DNA from 4 places in the Janthinobacterium sp. GW821-FHT03A03 genome. Region 2 is predicted to be linked to each of the others. Evidence: predicted binding sites of a transcription regulator. Region 2 holds the regulator's gene; each other region holds the start of a gene.
The links. The regulator FNR, encoded in region 2, switches genes on or off when oxygen is low (the NO sensors DNR and NnrR bind a similar motif). The targets are predictions, from matches to a motif close to TTGATNNNNATCAA.
Positions count from the first base shown of each region.

Region 1 (4,083 bases), on a different contig from region 2:
CATGACATTCGCGGAAATATCGCCGTTCTTCAGTAAATCATCGAGGCGCACGCCCAGCTGCTGCTGGCTGCCGTCGCGCATGCGGATGATGCTGGCCTTGTTGCCGGCGGCGAAATCGGTGATGCCGCCCACGGCGATGAGCACGTCCATCAGCGACATGCCGAGCCGGTACGGCAGCGCCTGCGGCTTGGCCGCCTCGCCGATCACGCGGATCTGCTCGCCATACGGCCCCGAGAAATTGGTGACGATCACCGTCACCACGGGCTGCTGGATGAACTTGCTCAAGGCTTGCTCGACATCGCGCGCCAGCTGGGTCGAGGTCTTGCCGCTGGCCGCCAGGTCTTCCACCAGCGGCGTGGTGATCTTGCCGTCGGGCCGCACGGCCACCGTCAGCGACACTTCCGGATTGCGCCAGACGATGATGTTGACGGAGTCGCCCGGCCCGATCAGGTAGTCGTGCATGGGGGCGCTGTCGTCGGCGGGGGCCAGCGGGTAGCGCGCGCGGCAGGCGCCCAGCAGGCCGGCGGCGCAGGCGAGCACCAGCGTGTTGCGGACAAATACACGGCGAAACGGATTCATGCGGGGCCTCTTCGAGTCGATGGCGCGTCCATGGCCGGCCGCGCAGAAGCAGCCTGGGCCGCGAAGTTCCTATGATTATGAAAACCTGGCAAGCGAACCTTGAGGCGTATCAAGAAGCAATCATTTCGGGAAATCTTACTCAACAGCCGCCATATACTTTGCGTACCCGGCAAGCATTTTCCGCCGCGCGCCGGAGCGTGCGCGCCTTGGGCCCATCCACCACGAAGCACCGTCATCCGAAGGAAGCGACATGGAGGAACTGATACAGCAGCTGCTTTCCAGCCTGAAAGGCATCTGGAAATACCGCTGGCATGCGGTGCTCGTGGCTTGGCTGGTGGCCATCGCCGGCTTCATCAAGGTGATCAGCCTGCCCGACGACTTCCAGACGTCGGCCCGCGTGTTTGTCGATACGCAAACCATCCTCAAGCCGCTGATGGCCGGCATGACCAGCGTGCCGAACGCGGAGCAGCAGGTGGCCATCATGAGCCGCACCCTGCTCAGCCGCCCCAACGTCGAGCGCGTCATGCGCATGGTCGACCTCGACCTCGATTCGAAGACCGTGCGCGAGCACGAGGCGCGGCTCGACGAGCTGATGAGCAACATCAAGATCACGGGCACCAACGCCTACGACATCTACACCATCAGCTACAGCGGGCGCGACCCGAAACTCGTGCGCGACGTCGTGCAAAGCCTGCTCACCATCTTCGTCGAAGGCAGCTTCCAGGGCAAGAAGGGCGATTCGCAGAAGGCGGTGCAATTCATCGACGAACAGATCAAGAATTACGAGGACAAGCTGAGCGCGGCGGAAAACCTGGTCAAGGAATTCAAGATCCGCAACAACCTGCTGCTGCCGCGCCAGGGCATCGACTATGGCAGCCAGCTGCTGATGTCGTCCGACAGCCTGAACAACGCCAAGCTGGAACTGCTCGAGGCCGAGCAGGCGCGCAAGGCCATCCAGAGCCAGATCGAGGGCGACGAGCCGGTGCTGGACATGGAGCCGAACGCGGCGTCCATCACGAATCCCGAACTCGACGAGCGCATCGCCACGCTCAACAAGAACCTCGACAACCTGCGCATGCAGTTCACGGAGCTGCATCCCGACATCATCGCCTCGAAGCGCCTCGTCGCCCAGCTGGAAGAGCGCAAGATCGAGGAAAGCAAGGTCAAGGCGGCGTCCGGCGACCCGGGCAAGAACTACAGCCCCATGCTGCAGCAGCTGAAAGTGGCGCTGACGGATGCGGACGCCAAGGTGGCGGCCATCAAGGCCCGCGTGCAGGAATACAACGCGCGCAACGAGCGCCTGCTGGCGCAAAGCAATGCCGTGCCCGAGGTGGAGTCGCAGCTGGCCCAGCTCAACCGCGACTACATCATCAACAAGGAAAACTATGAAAAGCTGATCGGCCGGCGCGAAGCGGCCAAGCTGTCGGGCGAACTGAGCTCCACCACGGACATGATGGCCTTCAAGATCATCGATCCGCCCACGGTGCAGTACAAGCCCGTCGGGCCGAACCGTCCCCTGCTGTTCAGCGCGGCGCTGGGCGCGGCCCTGGTGGCCGGCGTCGCCACGGCATTGCTGATCAGCCAGGTGCGCCCCACCTTCCTCAGCCCGGCCGAACTGCGCGATGCGACGGGCTTGAGCGTGCTGGGCACGGTCGCGATGAACTGGACGGCCCTGCAGCAGGTGCGCCGCCGCCGCGCCCGCTATGGCTTCGGCGCCTGCCTGGGCAGCCTGTTCGTGCTGTACGGCGGGGTCATGACGGCCGCGCTGCTGAAATTCTAGACGACGCCACGGGAGCCACGATGAGCAGCAAGGAGCGCAGCACGGACAGCGGCAGGCAGGAACCGATCATCCTGGGCGTGGCCGAGGCCGCCGTGCCGTACGGCCCGGACAGCGCGGCCGGCGCCGGCGGCGAAGACGCGGCGGCCGCCGCCAATCCCCGCTACCGCGCCCTGAACCTGGCCCGGCTGCAGGAGCAAGGCATGCTCACGCACGACGGCGGACGCAGCGCCGTGGCCGAGGATTTCCGCATCATCAAGCGCCCGCTGCTGCGCCAGGCGCGCGCCAGCGGCGCCGACGCCATCCGCCACGGCAACCTGATCGTCGTCACCAGCGCCATGCCGGGCGAAGGCAAGACGTATTGCGCCATCAACCTGGCCATGAGCATCGCCATGGAAATGGACATCACGGTGCTGCTGGTCGACGCCGACGTGGCGCGCCCGTCCGTGCTCAAAGTGCTGGGCCTGGCGCCGGAACCGGGCCTGATGGACGTGCTGCTCGACCCGCAGCTGGCCATGGCCGACGTGATCCTGAAGACCAACGTGGCCAACCTGAGCATCCTGCCCGCCGGACGCAGCAACCGGCATGCGACGGAACTGCTGGCCAGCCGCGCCATGAGCCGGCTGCTGGCCGAGATCGCCAGCCGCTACGCCGACCGCATCGTCGTCTTCGACTCGCCGCCCCTGCTGATCACCAGCGAAGCGCACGCGCTGGTGGGGCAGATGGGGCAAGTGGTGATGGTGGTCGAGGCGGAAACGACGACCCAGCACGCCGTCAAGGAAGCGCTGCGCCAGATCGAATCGTGCGAACACATCCATCTGATCTACAACAAGACCAAATCGTTCGCCGCCAACGATTATTATGGCTATTACGACTAGCCGCCGCGCGCCGCCGACCCCGCCGCTGCTGTCCTTGCTGCTATTGCTGCTCCCCGCGCCGGCCTGCGCCGTCGACTGGCTGGTGCAGCCGTCGCTGCGCCTGCGCGAAAGCTATACCGACAATGCGCTGCGCGCGCCGCCCGGCCAGGCGCAGTCCGATTTCATCACCGAGATCGCGCCCGCCATCGCCCTCGTCGGCAGCGGCCCGCGCCTGCGCGTCCACCTCGACTACAGCTGGCACAAGCTGCTGTACCTGCGCCGCGCCGATACGGACCAGCATCAGCTGGACGCCGGGGCCGACGCCGAACTGGTCAAGGACTGGTTCTTTGTCGATGCGGCCGCCGGCGTCAGCCGGCGCAGCATCTCGCCGTTCGGCCCGCAGGTTATCGACGACCTGCCCGGCACGCAGAATGAAAGCACGGTGCGCACCACCAGCATCAGCCCGTACATGCGCCACCGCTTCCGCAGCCTGGCCACGGCCGAGCTGCGCTACACGCGCAATACGGTCGACAGCGGCGGCGACCTGCTGTCCGTGCACAGCGACGAAGCGCAACTGCTGCTCAGCGGCGAACCGCGCGCCGGCGGCTGGACCTGGAACGCCAGCTACGACGTGCGCCGCACGCAGGACAGCAAGCTGGCGACGCAGCGCATGGAGCGCGGCAGCGCCGGCCTGCGCTATCCGTTCAGCAGCAAATGGGCGGCCACGGCCAGCGCCGGCACGGAAAAGGAAGGCTATGAATCGAGCTCGGGCAAGGCGCCGCAGGGACGCTTCTGGACCCTGGGCGGCGTGTGGACGCCGTCGCCGCGCACCAGCGTGGCCTTCAGCACGGGCAAGCGCTTCTTCGGCCA
Region 1 is NZ_JBWKUZ010000002.1:6,018-10,100, reverse strand. It holds gene AC07VI_RS06575 (XrtA/PEP-CTERM system exopolysaccharide export protein) at 1-579, opposite strand, end outside; gene AC07VI_RS06570 (XrtA system polysaccharide chain length determinant) at 830-2,359, shown strand; gene AC07VI_RS06565 (XrtA-associated tyrosine autokinase) at 2,380-3,234, shown strand; gene AC07VI_RS06560 (TIGR03016 family PEP-CTERM system-associated outer membrane protein) at 3,218-4,083, shown strand, end outside.
Region 1: the regulator FNR is predicted to act here: its motif matches at 679-692, upstream of AC07VI_RS06570 (XrtA system polysaccharide chain length determinant).

Region 2 (4,083 bases):
ACCAGCACGTCGTCGAACAGCACCAGCATCGAGCGGCGCGAATAGTACTGGCGCAACTGGGCGGGCTGCGCGATCAGTTCCGGCGGCTGCTGCCTGGCCGTCAGGGTGACGATTTGCAGCAGCATGGCCAGCTTGTCATCGAGCTCGGCGGCGGTGCGGGTGATCAGCGATGACTGCTGGCTCAGCAGAACTCGGGTGAAGTCGTCGCGCATGTGCTGCACCTGGATCATGGTGACCAGCGCGATCATGGCGATCGAGGTCAGGCTGGTTGCCAGCGCGACTTTTGCTTTGATGCCGAGAGGCTTCATGATTTCCTTTTTCGGTACCGGGCGCTACAGGCGGCAGATAATGCCGTTAGGAATTTTCCTATCAATACATCAACTTGGCAAGCGGCGCCGCGCAAATGGCCCGCCCCGCACGGGCTTTTGACGATGTTGCCATATAATTAAAGTCCGAACGTCGTTTATTCAGCGAAATTACGGTGAAATTGGCACACGGCAACCGTGTATGCAGTAAACTTGTTATTGCATTTTCTAAAAGGTACCGACATGACTGAAGCGCTACTCTCTCCAACCTTGCCCACCGTGAACGTGGAAGCGTTGCGTGCGCGATGCTCGACCTGCAGCATGCATCAATTGTGCCTGCCGATGGGCCTCGACGTGGGCGACATGGACAGGCTGGACCAGATCATCGGCCGCCGCCGCAAGATCGCGCGCGGCGCCTCGCTGTTCCGCATCGGCGACTCGTTCCAGAACCTGTACGCGATCCGCCTGGGCCACTTCAAGACCTACCAGATCAATCCGGGCGGCGAAGAGCAGGTGACGGGTTTCCAGATGGCGGGCGAACTGCTGGGCATGGACGCCATCAGCGCCGACCGCCACCACTGTAATGCGGTGGCGCTGGAAGACAGCGAAGTATGTGAAATCCCGTTTTCCAGCCTGGAACAATTGCTGGGCAATATGCCGACCCTGCTGCGCCATTTCCACCGCATGATGAGCCAGGAAATCACGCGCGAGCAAAGCGTTATGTTGCTTTTAGGTAACATGCAGGCGACGCAGCGCTTTGCCGCCTTCATCGTCAACCTGGCGTCGCGCTATGAAGCGCGCGGCTATTCGAGCAGCAAATTCCAGCTGCGCATGTCGCGCGAGGAAATCGGCAACTACCTGGGACTGACCATCGAAAGCGTCAGCCGTTTATTGTCGAAATTCAAGAAGGAAGGCTGGCTGCGCGTGTCGAACCGCGAGATTGAAATCCTGCAGCCAGCGAAATTGAAGGCCATTACGGCCGGTACGGACGTCTGCAAATAACCGCACCGTCAAAACCGACTGCGCGTCGCGCTTTGCGGCCTGCGATGCTCGCTGTGCTATAGCACAGCTGTGCTTCTCAGCCACAAATCACTGCCGCTCGCTACGGTTTTCCCGCCACTGTACGTTATAGTTCCTCATCGGCGTGCAGCGCGATGCTGCGCTGCAGCGGCCAGGTCCAGATGCCGGACAGGCGCCATTCGCGCTTGTCGTTTTCCACCAGCACCTGCCAGCGGCTGCGTTCGAGCATCGGCAGCGCCACCGAGAAATTGCCGGCCGCATCGGGCTGCACCAGCAGCTTGATATCCTTTTCCGGCAGGGTCGCATGCGCCAGGTGCAGCAGCAAAGGCTTCTGGTACGCCTTGCCGAAGCTGTGCACGGAGCCGCTCAGGCGCGCTGCAGCGACGTCATACGCCAGGGTCGTATCCATCGCCAGGTCGCTGGCGATCGTGTCGCGCTTCAAATCCTGGTTGATGGCCTTGCCCTGCTTGTAATAATCGCCCACCACCAGCGCATCGGGTTGCGTAAACGCAATATAGCCCATGAAGCTGCCGACGACCACGGACAGGCCGGGACCGATCATCAGCAGCCATGGCCAGCGGTGCTTGTACCACGGGGCAACGGGGGCTTGCAGTTTCAGACTGTCGGACATTGTGTTCTCCTTGGGGCCAGACCCTGTGGGCCTGCCCCCGGCTTTTGCTTCCGGGTTGAGCATAAAATCAACCCAACGCATGATTGATGATACTCCTGCGGCGAAAATACCGGGGGCGGACCCGGAGGGCCCGACCCCGCATCACCGTTACCGCGGCACGATGAAGACCGCGCTTTCACGCACATGCAGCGACGGGTCGTCCAGCGATTGCAATTCGATTGCAATCTTGTTCGAGCCCTTTTCGCCCACGCCGTGCGGCACGCGCAGGCGGATCGGCCAGCCCAGCGTTTCCGTCGGCTGCAAGGTCACTTCTTCGCGCGTCAGCAAGGTCAGGCCCGGCAAGCCCGATGCGCTGATCTTGAAATGCTGGCTTTGCTCCGAGGTGTTCATGATCTGCAGGCGGTAGACGTTTTCGATCATGCCGTCTTCCACTTCGCGTCCCATCGAACCGCGGTCGCGGATCACGTCCATTTTCAGGGGCGTGCGCAGGGCCAGCGACGTACACACGGCGATGATGATCAGGGCCAGGATGGAGGTGTAGATCAGCACGCGCGGGCGCATGGCGCGCTGGCGTATCTGCTTCGAATCGAAGTTGTTTTCCATCGCATGGTCGGTACTGTAGCGTACCAGTCCCCGCGGCCGGTCGACCTTGTCCATCACGCTGTTGCAGGCATCGACGCAGGCGGCGCAGCCGATGCACTCATACTGCAGGCCGTTGCGGATATCGATACCGGTCGGACACACCTGCACGCACAGGGTGCAATCGATGCAGTCGCCCAGCTTGTCGTTGTTGCCGGCCTTCTTGCTCAGCGCGCCGCGTGGTTCGCCCCGCTTGGCATCGTAGGTGATGATCAGCGTGTCCTGGTCGAACATGGCGCTCTGGAAACGCGCGTAGGGGCACATGTATTTGCACACCTGCTCGCGCAGCCAGCCCGCGTTGCCGTAGGTTGCCAGGCTGTAGAACAAGACCCAGAACCATTCCCAGGGACCAAAGTTGAGGGTCTGCACGGAATGCGCGAGTTCCTTGATCGGCGTGAAGTAGCCGACAAAGGTAAAGCCCGTCCACAGGGCGATGGCGCCCCACACCAGGTGCTTGGCCGTCTTCTTGGCCGTCTTGCGCAGCGACGGGCCCTGCTTGTCGAGGGCCATGCGCGCGCTGCGCGTGCCTTCGATGCGGCGTTCGACCCACAGGAAGATTTCCGTGTACACCGTTTGCGGGCAGGAAAACCCGCACCACACCCGCCCCGCAATGGCCGTGACGAGGAACAGCAGATAGGCACAGATGATCAGCAGGGCCGCCAGATAGATGAAATCCTGGGGCCACAGCACGACGCCGAAAATGTAGAACTTGCGCGTGGTCAAATCGAACAGCAGGGCTTGCCTGCCATTCCAGGTCAACCACGGCAAGCCGTAGAACGCGAGCTGGGTAAGCCACACGCACACCCATCGCCAGGTAGCGTAGCGTCCTTTGGCCTCGCGAGGGTAGATTTGCTCGCGGGCCGCATACATCTTGATGACTTGAGGTTCCATTACATCATTTCACGGGCGTCTGGGGATTCGACAAGCTCCAGACATAGGCTGACAGCACGTGCACTTTTGATTCCCCAAGGAAATCGCTGAATGCCGGCATGGTGTTGTTGCGCCCCTTGCGGATGGTTTCCATGATGGTATCGGCGCTGCCGCCGTACAGCCAGACCTTGTCCGTCAGGTTAGGCGCGCCCAGCATCGGGTTGCCCTTCGCATCGGCGCCGTGACAGGCCATGCAGGCGCCGAACTTGCCCTTGCCCAGCACGGATTTGACGGGGTCCGAGGTGGAGCCGGACAGGCTCAGCACGTAGTGGGCCACGTTCTCGATATCCTTCTCGGAACCGAGCGCGGCGCCCATCGGCGGCATCTGGCCATTGCGGCCGTGCAGGATGGTGGTCTTGATGGTGGCAGGATCACCGCCATACAGCCAGTCCTTGTCCGTCAGGTTGGGGAAGCCCTTGTTGCCGCGCGCATCCGAACCGTGGCATTGCGCGCAGTAGGTCAGGAACAGACGCTGGCCGATGGCTTGCGCCTGCGGATCGGCGGCCACCGTCTTCAGGTCCTGGCTCAGGTACTTGTTGAACAGGGGACCGTAGTCGG
Region 2 is NZ_JBWKUZ010000014.1:65,935-70,017, forward strand. It holds gene AC07VI_RS21350 (response regulator) at 1-308, opposite strand, end outside; gene fnr (fumarate/nitrate reduction transcriptional regulator Fnr) at 549-1,307, shown strand; gene AC07VI_RS21360 (FixH family protein) at 1,432-1,956, opposite strand; gene ccoG (cytochrome c oxidase accessory protein CcoG) at 2,104-3,486, opposite strand; gene ccoP (cytochrome-c oxidase, cbb3-type subunit III) at 3,491-4,083, opposite strand, start outside.

Region 3 (4,083 bases), on a different contig from region 2:
CCTGGGTAAAGGTGTCCGGGTAGGTGTAATCGGCCATGGCGGCGATATCGGCGCCGGCGGCAAATGCTTTTTCACTGCCCGTGAGCACGATGCAGCCGATATTCTCGTCGGCATCGAATTTGAGTAAGGCGTGGCCCAGCTCATTCATCATGTTGTCGTTCAAGGCGTTCAGGGCCTTGGGGCGGTTCAGGCGTATCAGTGCCACTTTATCCTGGATGTCGATGATCAGGTCTTCGTATTGCATAGTGTCTCCTCTCGATGAACGGTGCAACGATTGTAGCGGCTAACGGCAGCGGCGCGGCAGGTGCACTGCTATTATTGTGAGCCTGATCATTTTCATATCGAGCAAGATATTTTCTCCTCCATCTTCCAGTACTGCGCCGATTACCTGCGCGGCGACGGCAGCGCCGCCAGCGTCAATTTTCGCCGCCTGTGGTTCAGCAATGGCCTCAATTGCTTCGGCGCCCAGATCACTTCGCTGGCCCTGCCCCTGTGCGCGGTACTGCTGCTGCATGCGACGCCGGAACAGATGGGCCTGCTGGTCGCTCTGCAGGCGCTGCCGTTCGCCCTGTTCGGCTTGCCCGTCGGCGTGCTGCTGGACCGGCGCAGCAAGCTCCCTATCATGCTGTTCAGCGAAAGCATGTCGGGCCTGGCCCTGGCCAGCGTGGCCGTGGCCTACTGGTGCGGCGTGCTGTCGATGCCCTGGTTATATATAGTGGGATTCGTCATCGGCACAGGCTTCGTCGTCGGTGGCGGCGCCGAACAGGTGTTTCTGACCTTCCTCGTGGGGCGCGATGGCTTGATCGATGCGCAGTCGAAATTTGCCGCCACCGAATCGGCTTCGCGCCTGATCGGCCCAGGCCTGGCCGGCGTGCTCGTGCAAATGCTGTCGGCTCCCGTCGCCATCCTGTGCACGGCCTGCGGATACTTAATTTCCGTCTTCAATTTGCGCGCCATGAGCGTGCGCGACCCGCGGCCTGCGCCGTCCGACAAGCACGCCCTGCGCGACATTGCCGACGGCTTGCTGTTCGTGTGGCGCGAGCCGCTGCTGCGCGCATTGGCATGGGGCGCCGGAATCTGGCACTTCCTGTTTTACGCCAGCATGGCCTTGACGGTGCTGTTCGCCACGCGCGACCTGGGCATGAGTCCGGGCGTGCTGGGCATGACGCAGATGCTGGGCGGCGCCGGCGTGCTGCTGAGCGCCTTCATCGTCAAGCCATTGACGAAACGCTATGGCGCCGGCCGCACCATCCTGATCGGCCTGGCTTCGACCTCGCTCTGCTTTGCCCTGACGCCCACCATCCCCGCCGCCTTGTTCGGCAGCGCGGCCGCCAGCGCCGTGGCCTATGCCATATTGATGTTCTTTTTCGATTGCGGCGTGATGCTGTTCTTTATTCCCTACCTGGGCTTGCGCCAGAAAGTCACACCCGATGCCATGCTGGGCAGGATGACGTCGACCATGCGCTTCCTGACGGTGGCGACGGCGCCGCTGGGCGCGCTGGCCGCCGGCTGGGTAGCGGAACACTTTGGCGTGCGCAATGGCCTGGCCTGCATCGCGGCCGGCAGCATTGCGTTGACGGTCGCCATGGTGTGGAGCACGGCGCTGCGTAGCGTGCGCACCTGAGGCGGGGAACAGGCATACACTGGCGAAAGATTGCTTTGGCGACACTATTTCTGCCAAAGCCCGGTAGGTTTGATTTACATCAAGGTTTTAATTGATGTAACTCCATAAGCTGTCTTACATCACTTGAGGAGTACGCCATGTTTAACACCATCTTATTTCCCACCGACGGTTCGCCGTTGTCCGACAAAGCCGCCGAGACCGCCCTCGCCTTCGCCCAACTGAACAAGGCCAAGCTGGTCGCCATCAGCGTGGTGCAGCCCTTCCCGTTTTCGCCGATGGCGGACGGCGGCATCGTGCTCGACGCCAGCCTGTACGAACAACAGATGCAGGAAGCCTCGCAGCGCGCCATCGACAAGATCGGCGAGACGGCCCGCGCCGTCGGCGTGCCCTTCGAAGGCGTGGTGGCCGTCTCGCCCAGCCCGCACGAAGAAATCGTCAACGCGGCACAGACTTACCATTGCGACATTATCCTGATGGCCTCGCATGGCCGCAAAGGCTTGAACAAGCTGTTCGTGGGCAGCGAAACGCAAAAAGTGCTGGCGCATACCCATCTTCCAGTGATGGTCCTGCGCTAACCTTGCGTTAGCGCAATCCCAGCCCGGCGCCGCGAAAAACTCAGCGCGCCGGCGCCTGCTTCGGCAACAACACCCACACGGCGCCGCTCTGTTTCATGCGGCCCGCATTCTCGGCCGCTTCCGCGCCAAAACCAAAGAAGTAATCGACACGGATAGGGCCGCGAATGGCGCCGCCTGTATCCTGCGCCATCACCAGGCGCTGCATGGGAATCTCGCTATTGGCTTGCGTGGTGGACAGGAATACGGGCGCACCGAGCGGCAGGAAGCGCGAATCGATGGCCACCGAGCGCTGCGGCGTCAGCGGCACGCCCAGTGCGCCCTTCGGCCCCACTTTCGGATCGGGCAGGCGCTCTTCCTTGAAGAACACATAGCTCGGGTTGGCGTTGAACAATTCATCCTTGCGCGTGGGATGGCCGGCAATCCACGCCTTGATGCCCTGCGCGGACGCCTGGCTCAGGGTCAGCTCGCCCTTGTCGACCAGATAGCGGCCGATGGATTTGTACGGATGGCCGTTTTGATCCGCATACGCCACGCGCACGGTTTCCTGCGTATCGGTCAGCTGCACGCGCCCGGAACCCTGCACTTGCAGGAAGAACGCCTCGACTTCGTCATCCACCCACAGCAATTCCTTGCCCGTGACGGCGGTGGCGCGCTCGATGTCGGCGCGGGTTGCGTACGGTATCACCTTCTTGCCGACCAGTTTGCCCCGCAAGCGCATGTTTTTCAGTTCCGGATACACGCCGGACAAGTCCACCGAGACCAAGTCGTCAGGCACCTTGTACAGCGGTGTCTGGTATGGGCCACCGCGCTTGCGCGCGCCGTGCAGCAGCGGTTCATAATATCCGGTGACGAGGCCGGTGCTGGCGCCGTCGGCGGCCAGCACTTGATTTGGCACAAAGAAGGTTTCAAAAAACAGACGGATGGCCTTGTCGCTGTCCGCATTCACCTGGCGCGCGATCGTGCATGACTCCTTCCAGTCAGGGCGTTTCACCAGCACGCCGCACGAGGCCATGAAGGCTGGCCAGGCGGCGCGCATGTCGTCGCGCGCCCAGCCGGGCAAGGCGGCAAACTTGGCAGGCACGAAGATGGGCGCCGCCACATCCGTGGCATCCTTGGCATCGGCGGGTTTGGCCGGCACAGGCTTGACGACGGTCGGCGCGATGGGCGGCGCCTTGCCGCTGGCAGCGGGCGGCGCAGGCGGCGTGGTACAGGCGGAAAGAACAAGCGCGACGGCGCCGATTGAAACGAGTAGACTACCGCGTGTAAATAAGCGGCGCGTGAATAAGCTGCGTGTAAATAACATAGGGATGCGTATGTGGATCTTGATGATTGAAGCGCTGGTGGCCTTCTTCTTGCTGGTATTTATCGTCTGGTGGACCATGTATTCGGGCAAGAAGCCCGCGCCACCGGCACGGAAACAAGTAAGCGACGAAAAAGATGCCGCGGAAAAGCTGAAATGATAGACGATGGCCCGCAAGCCTGACGCTTCTTAATGCAGGGTACGCGGCAGTGACAGCACGAATTCCGGGATAAGCGCTTCGAACTGGTGACCATCCTCGGCCACGCAGAAGTATTCGCCCCGCATCGAGCCTTGCGGCGTGGCCAGCATGGTGCCGCTCGTATATTCAAACTGTTCGCCCGGCTGCAGCAGCGGCTGGTGACCGACCGCGCCCAAGCCGCGCACCTCTTCCACCTTGTTATTGGCGTCCGTGATGACCCAGTGACGCGAAATCAGTTGCGCGCCGACGGTGCCGCTGTTAACCACGCGAATCGTGTAGCTGAATACATGGCGGCCCTGCTCGGGTGCCGATTGCTCGGGCAAGTACTGCGTCTTGACCGTTACCGTAAATTCATAAGTCGACATCGTCATCCCTTCAGTAATCA
Region 3 is NZ_JBWKUZ010000016.1:763-4,845, forward strand. It holds gene AC07VI_RS22345 (enoyl-CoA hydratase) at 1-244, opposite strand, end outside; gene AC07VI_RS22350 (MFS transporter) at 305-1,624, shown strand; gene AC07VI_RS22355 (universal stress protein) at 1,762-2,199, shown strand; gene mltA (murein transglycosylase A) at 2,240-3,337, opposite strand; gene AC07VI_RS22365 (hypothetical protein) at 3,342-3,659, shown strand; gene apaG (Co2+/Mg2+ efflux facilitator ApaG/CorD) at 3,689-4,063, opposite strand.
Region 3: the regulator FNR is predicted to act here: its motif matches at 1,694-1,707, upstream of AC07VI_RS22355 (universal stress protein).

Region 4 (4,083 bases), on a different contig from region 2:
GCTGCAAGGCCTGGCGCACCTGTTCCACCAGCAACGCCAGCGCCTCGGCGCCGAAATCGGCGCCATTGGCGATCTCAATGACGTCAGCCGTTTCGCCGGGACGCAAGCCTTGCCCGGCGCAGCGCTCCATCTGGCCAGCGAGAACGGCCATGTCCGCATCGGAAGGGTCGGTGCCGGCGCGCGCCCGCGCAGCCAGGCGCGCCGCAAGCACGGGCAGCGGCGCATCGACGTGCAGCAGCAGGAACGGCACCTGGCTGCGGCGCGCCAGCGCGCGAAAGGCCAGGCGCCGGCGGCGCTCCAGGAAGGTGGCATCGACCACCATCACGAAACCGGCCGCCAGCCCTTGCCGGGCGAGCCGCGCCAGGCGCCGGTACGTCGCGCCATTGGCGGCCCGGTCATACATTCCCTGCGCTGGCAAGGCAGCGGCGCCGCTGGCGGCAGGGGCGCAAAACAGGCGCTTGCGCTCGACATCCGAGCGCAGCCGCACCGCCTCCAGCGGCTCGACCAGCGCGTTGCACAGCCATGACTTGCCGCTGCCGGCCAGTCCGAAGGCGATCAGCAGCGCCGGCGCGGCGGGGGCGATGCACGCATGGGCGAAGGCCAGATAGCGCTGCGCATGCAGCAATGCCGAAGAGCGTCCGCGGCTGCCTCCCAGGGAGCGCAGCAGGAACACCTTGCAACGCACCAGCGCCCGCTGTACCCGGTAATAAGGCAGCAGCGCCAGGCTGCCATAATCGCCGCAACGCTCCAGATAATCGTTCAGCAAGCGGGCGGCCAGGCCGCGCCGCCCCTGGCATTGCAGGTCCATCCAGGCAAAGGCCAGGTCCTGCGCCACGTCGATCCAGCGCAATGCGGCGTTGAATTCAATGCCGTCGAATACGCGCACCTGTCCGGCCACGGTCAGGATGTTGCCACAATGCAAATCGCCATGGCATTCGCGCACCCAGCCATCAGCCTTGCGCTTTGTCAATACCGGCGCCAGGGCTTGCTCCTGCCGTGTCAGCCAGGCCGCAATCTCGTCGAGCATGGCACGCTGGCGCGCGTCGTCGAGCACGGCGCCGATGCCGGCCACGTCCTCGTGGGTGCGGGCGACGATCAATGCGGCATTGCCCCAGGGCGACTGGGGTGCCGCCCGCGCGGCGCCGGCATGAAAATCCGCCAGCAACAGCGCCAGGGCGCTGACCTCATCCGCGCCAAGCAGGCCGGCATTCAAGCGCGCCTGCCACAGGGCGGACTGGTCAAAGCGGCGCATGCGCACGGCATACTCGAGTACCGGCCCGTCGCCATCGATGGACGGACATGCCCGCGTGCCGGTGATGCTCGCCAGGCCCAGGTACAACTCGGGCGCCAGGCGTCGATTCAGGCGCAGTTCCTCCTCGCACGCATACCGCCGTGCCGACAGGGTGCTGTAATCGAGCACGTCGCGCTGCAGGGCCGTCTTGAACTTGTAGGCCAGGTCGCCCACCAGCAGGATGCGCGAAATATCGGTGACGATGAGCCGCACCCGCGCATCGGCGCTGTCGAGGCGATTTGCCAGGCGGTGCAATAGCCTGGTCTGCCGCCCGACCTCGTGCTTCCCGCTGCCTTGCTCGGCGGCAGGCCACCGGTGCCCGCCTTGCGGCGCAGGCATCGGCCCCTGGTCAAGCAGCGGCGACGCCCCCGGCTGCGCGGCCCCGTTCTGCCCGAGCGCCTGGACGCCGCCAAGGGCATGGGGAGGCAGCCGCCTTTTCCAGCGCATTTCACCGGCAGGGCCTGCCGGCGCCAGGGCAATGCGGTTCTCGACGCCGCGCACCCCGCGCAAGCCATACACCGCCTCCTCGGCCCGCTTGCGCTGATAGTTCCAGCCCAGCATCCCTTCCAGCCGCAGCACGCCGTCTTGCGCCGCCACCGTAACGGCATCGGCGGAGCTGGGCAATTGCGCCTTGACGATCGCCAGCGCCGCGCGCGCAAGGTCCGCATCCGAGCGCTCCTGTCCCCCGGGCACCACTTCGATCTTGTTGAGCACGCCAGCCACCCCGGCCACTTCCCCGGCGCATCGCCCGGCCTGTATCTTGCCGACGAAATCGGGCGCCAGCCCCGACAAGGTGACGACGCCATGACGCACGGACACCACGATGGCAGGTGGCCCTAGCCGGGCAACACAGCTCAGTTCATGCTCCACATTCCGCCTTACTTCGGCATCGTTCAACATGCTTTCCTCCGCAGGCCGGATGCCGCGCGCACAGCATCTTCTTGCCGTGCATCGCCGGCCCGGCAGTGATCCTAGCATGGCCACAGCGCCAGAAAATATGATCTGGATCAATGCTTGCCCTGCGCCAGTTCCCTGAGCTGAGAATTGCGGGCCGGCTTGACCTGGATCAGCTGGCCCTCCTTACAGGCGCGCCGGAAACAGGTATCGTGAATTTTTAACGGAGTCCAACATGTACAAGACCATCCTGATGTATGCCGACCAGTTTTCCGGCTTCGAACGGCGCCTGCAAGTGGCAGCGGCGCTCGCCAGCGAAGCTGATTCCCATCTGATAGGAACCGTCGCCAGCGGCGGGCCGCAACTCGATTACCTGGTCTACGGGGCGGTCACGCTGGCGCCGCCCCCGCCGATCGACTACGAACCCTTGCGGGAAGCGGCGCGGGAGCAGCTGGCGCGCTTCGACGAGCGTTGCCGCCAGCTGGGCGTCGCCTCGTATGAAACCCGCTTTCAGGACAGCAGCGCGGCCGATGCGCTGATACTGCAGTCGCTGTACTGCGATCTGGTCATCACGGGCCAGAGCGACCTGAGCGACCGGTCGCTGATCTGGTCGACCCGCCTGCCCGCCTATCTCGCCCTGCACAGCGCCCGCCCCTTGCTCGTCATCCCCGATGGCGATGGCCCCGTGACCATCCCCGGCCGCTCCGTCGTCATCGGCTGGAACGCCACTGCCGAGGCCAGCCGCGCGGTCGCTGGCGCGCTGCCGCTGCTGGTGCGGGCGCAGCGCGTGCAGATCATCGTGCTGAACCCGCGCCAGCATTACGGGCAGCATGGACAGGAGCCGGGCGCGGACCTGGCCACCTACCTGGCGCGCCATGGCGTGCGCGCGGAAGTGAGCCGCAGCGAAACGAGCGAAGAATGCGGTACGGCGCTGTGCCGCCTGGCCCAGGACAGCGGCGCGGACCTGATCGTGGCAGGGGCATTCGGCCGCAGCCGCTTCCAGGAATGGGTGCTCGGCGGCACCACGCACAGCCTGCTGAGCCAGTCGCGCCTGCCAGTATTGCTGGGCCACTGAGGGGCGCCGCCGACGCCGCGGCGCAGGCCGCAGGCGCTTTCTTGTCCGACTGGGAGCACGTTCATGATCACCGACAACGACATCAAGACGCAAGTCGAACAGGAATTGCTGTGGGATGTGAGCATCGATCCCAGCCATATTGGCGTCTCGGTCAACGACCGCGTCGTCGCGCTATCGGGCTTCGTGCACGCCTACAGCCACAAGCTGCACGCGGAGCGCGACGCGCAACGCCTCGCCGGCGTGCTGGGCGTGGCCAATGACATCGAGGTGCGCCCCCACTCGCGGCTGGACGCGGAAATTGCCCACGACGCCATTGCCGCCATCGCGCTGCAGCTGCCCGTATCGTCGAAAACGATCAAGGTCATCGTCGAGCACGGCCATGTCAGGCTGGAAGGCACGGTCGACTGGAACTACCAGCGCGAGCACGCCCAACTGGCACTGCGTCACATGCATGGCATACGCGGCATCGAGAACGCCATCGCGATCAGCCACAAGGCCATCCCGGCCGATATCAAGGCGCGCATCCAGGCGGCGCTGAAGCGCAGCGCCCTGATCGAGGCCAGCGGCATCAAGGTCGAGGCGGATGGCGACGCGGTCATCCTCAGTGGCAAGGTGCGTTCCTGGAGCGAACGCGACGAGGTCGAGCGCGCGGCCTGGATGGCGCCGGGCATTACCGCCGTCACGAACCAGCTTCAGGTGGGCAGCTGAATTGTCCGCGCGCATGGACGGGACGCAAACTGCGCCTCATCCCGCTGCCGTACCTCGACGAAGTCAGGGCAGCATGGCGGCGCTGCCTCCCGCCCACTGCCGCGCCGCCAGATAA
Region 4 is NZ_JBWKUZ010000002.1:474,757-478,839, forward strand. It holds gene AC07VI_RS08785 (AAA family ATPase) at 1-2,191, opposite strand, end outside; gene AC07VI_RS08790 (universal stress protein) at 2,421-3,260, shown strand; gene AC07VI_RS08795 (BON domain-containing protein) at 3,324-3,968, shown strand.
Region 4: the regulator FNR is predicted to act here: its motif matches at 2,289-2,302, upstream of AC07VI_RS08790 (universal stress protein).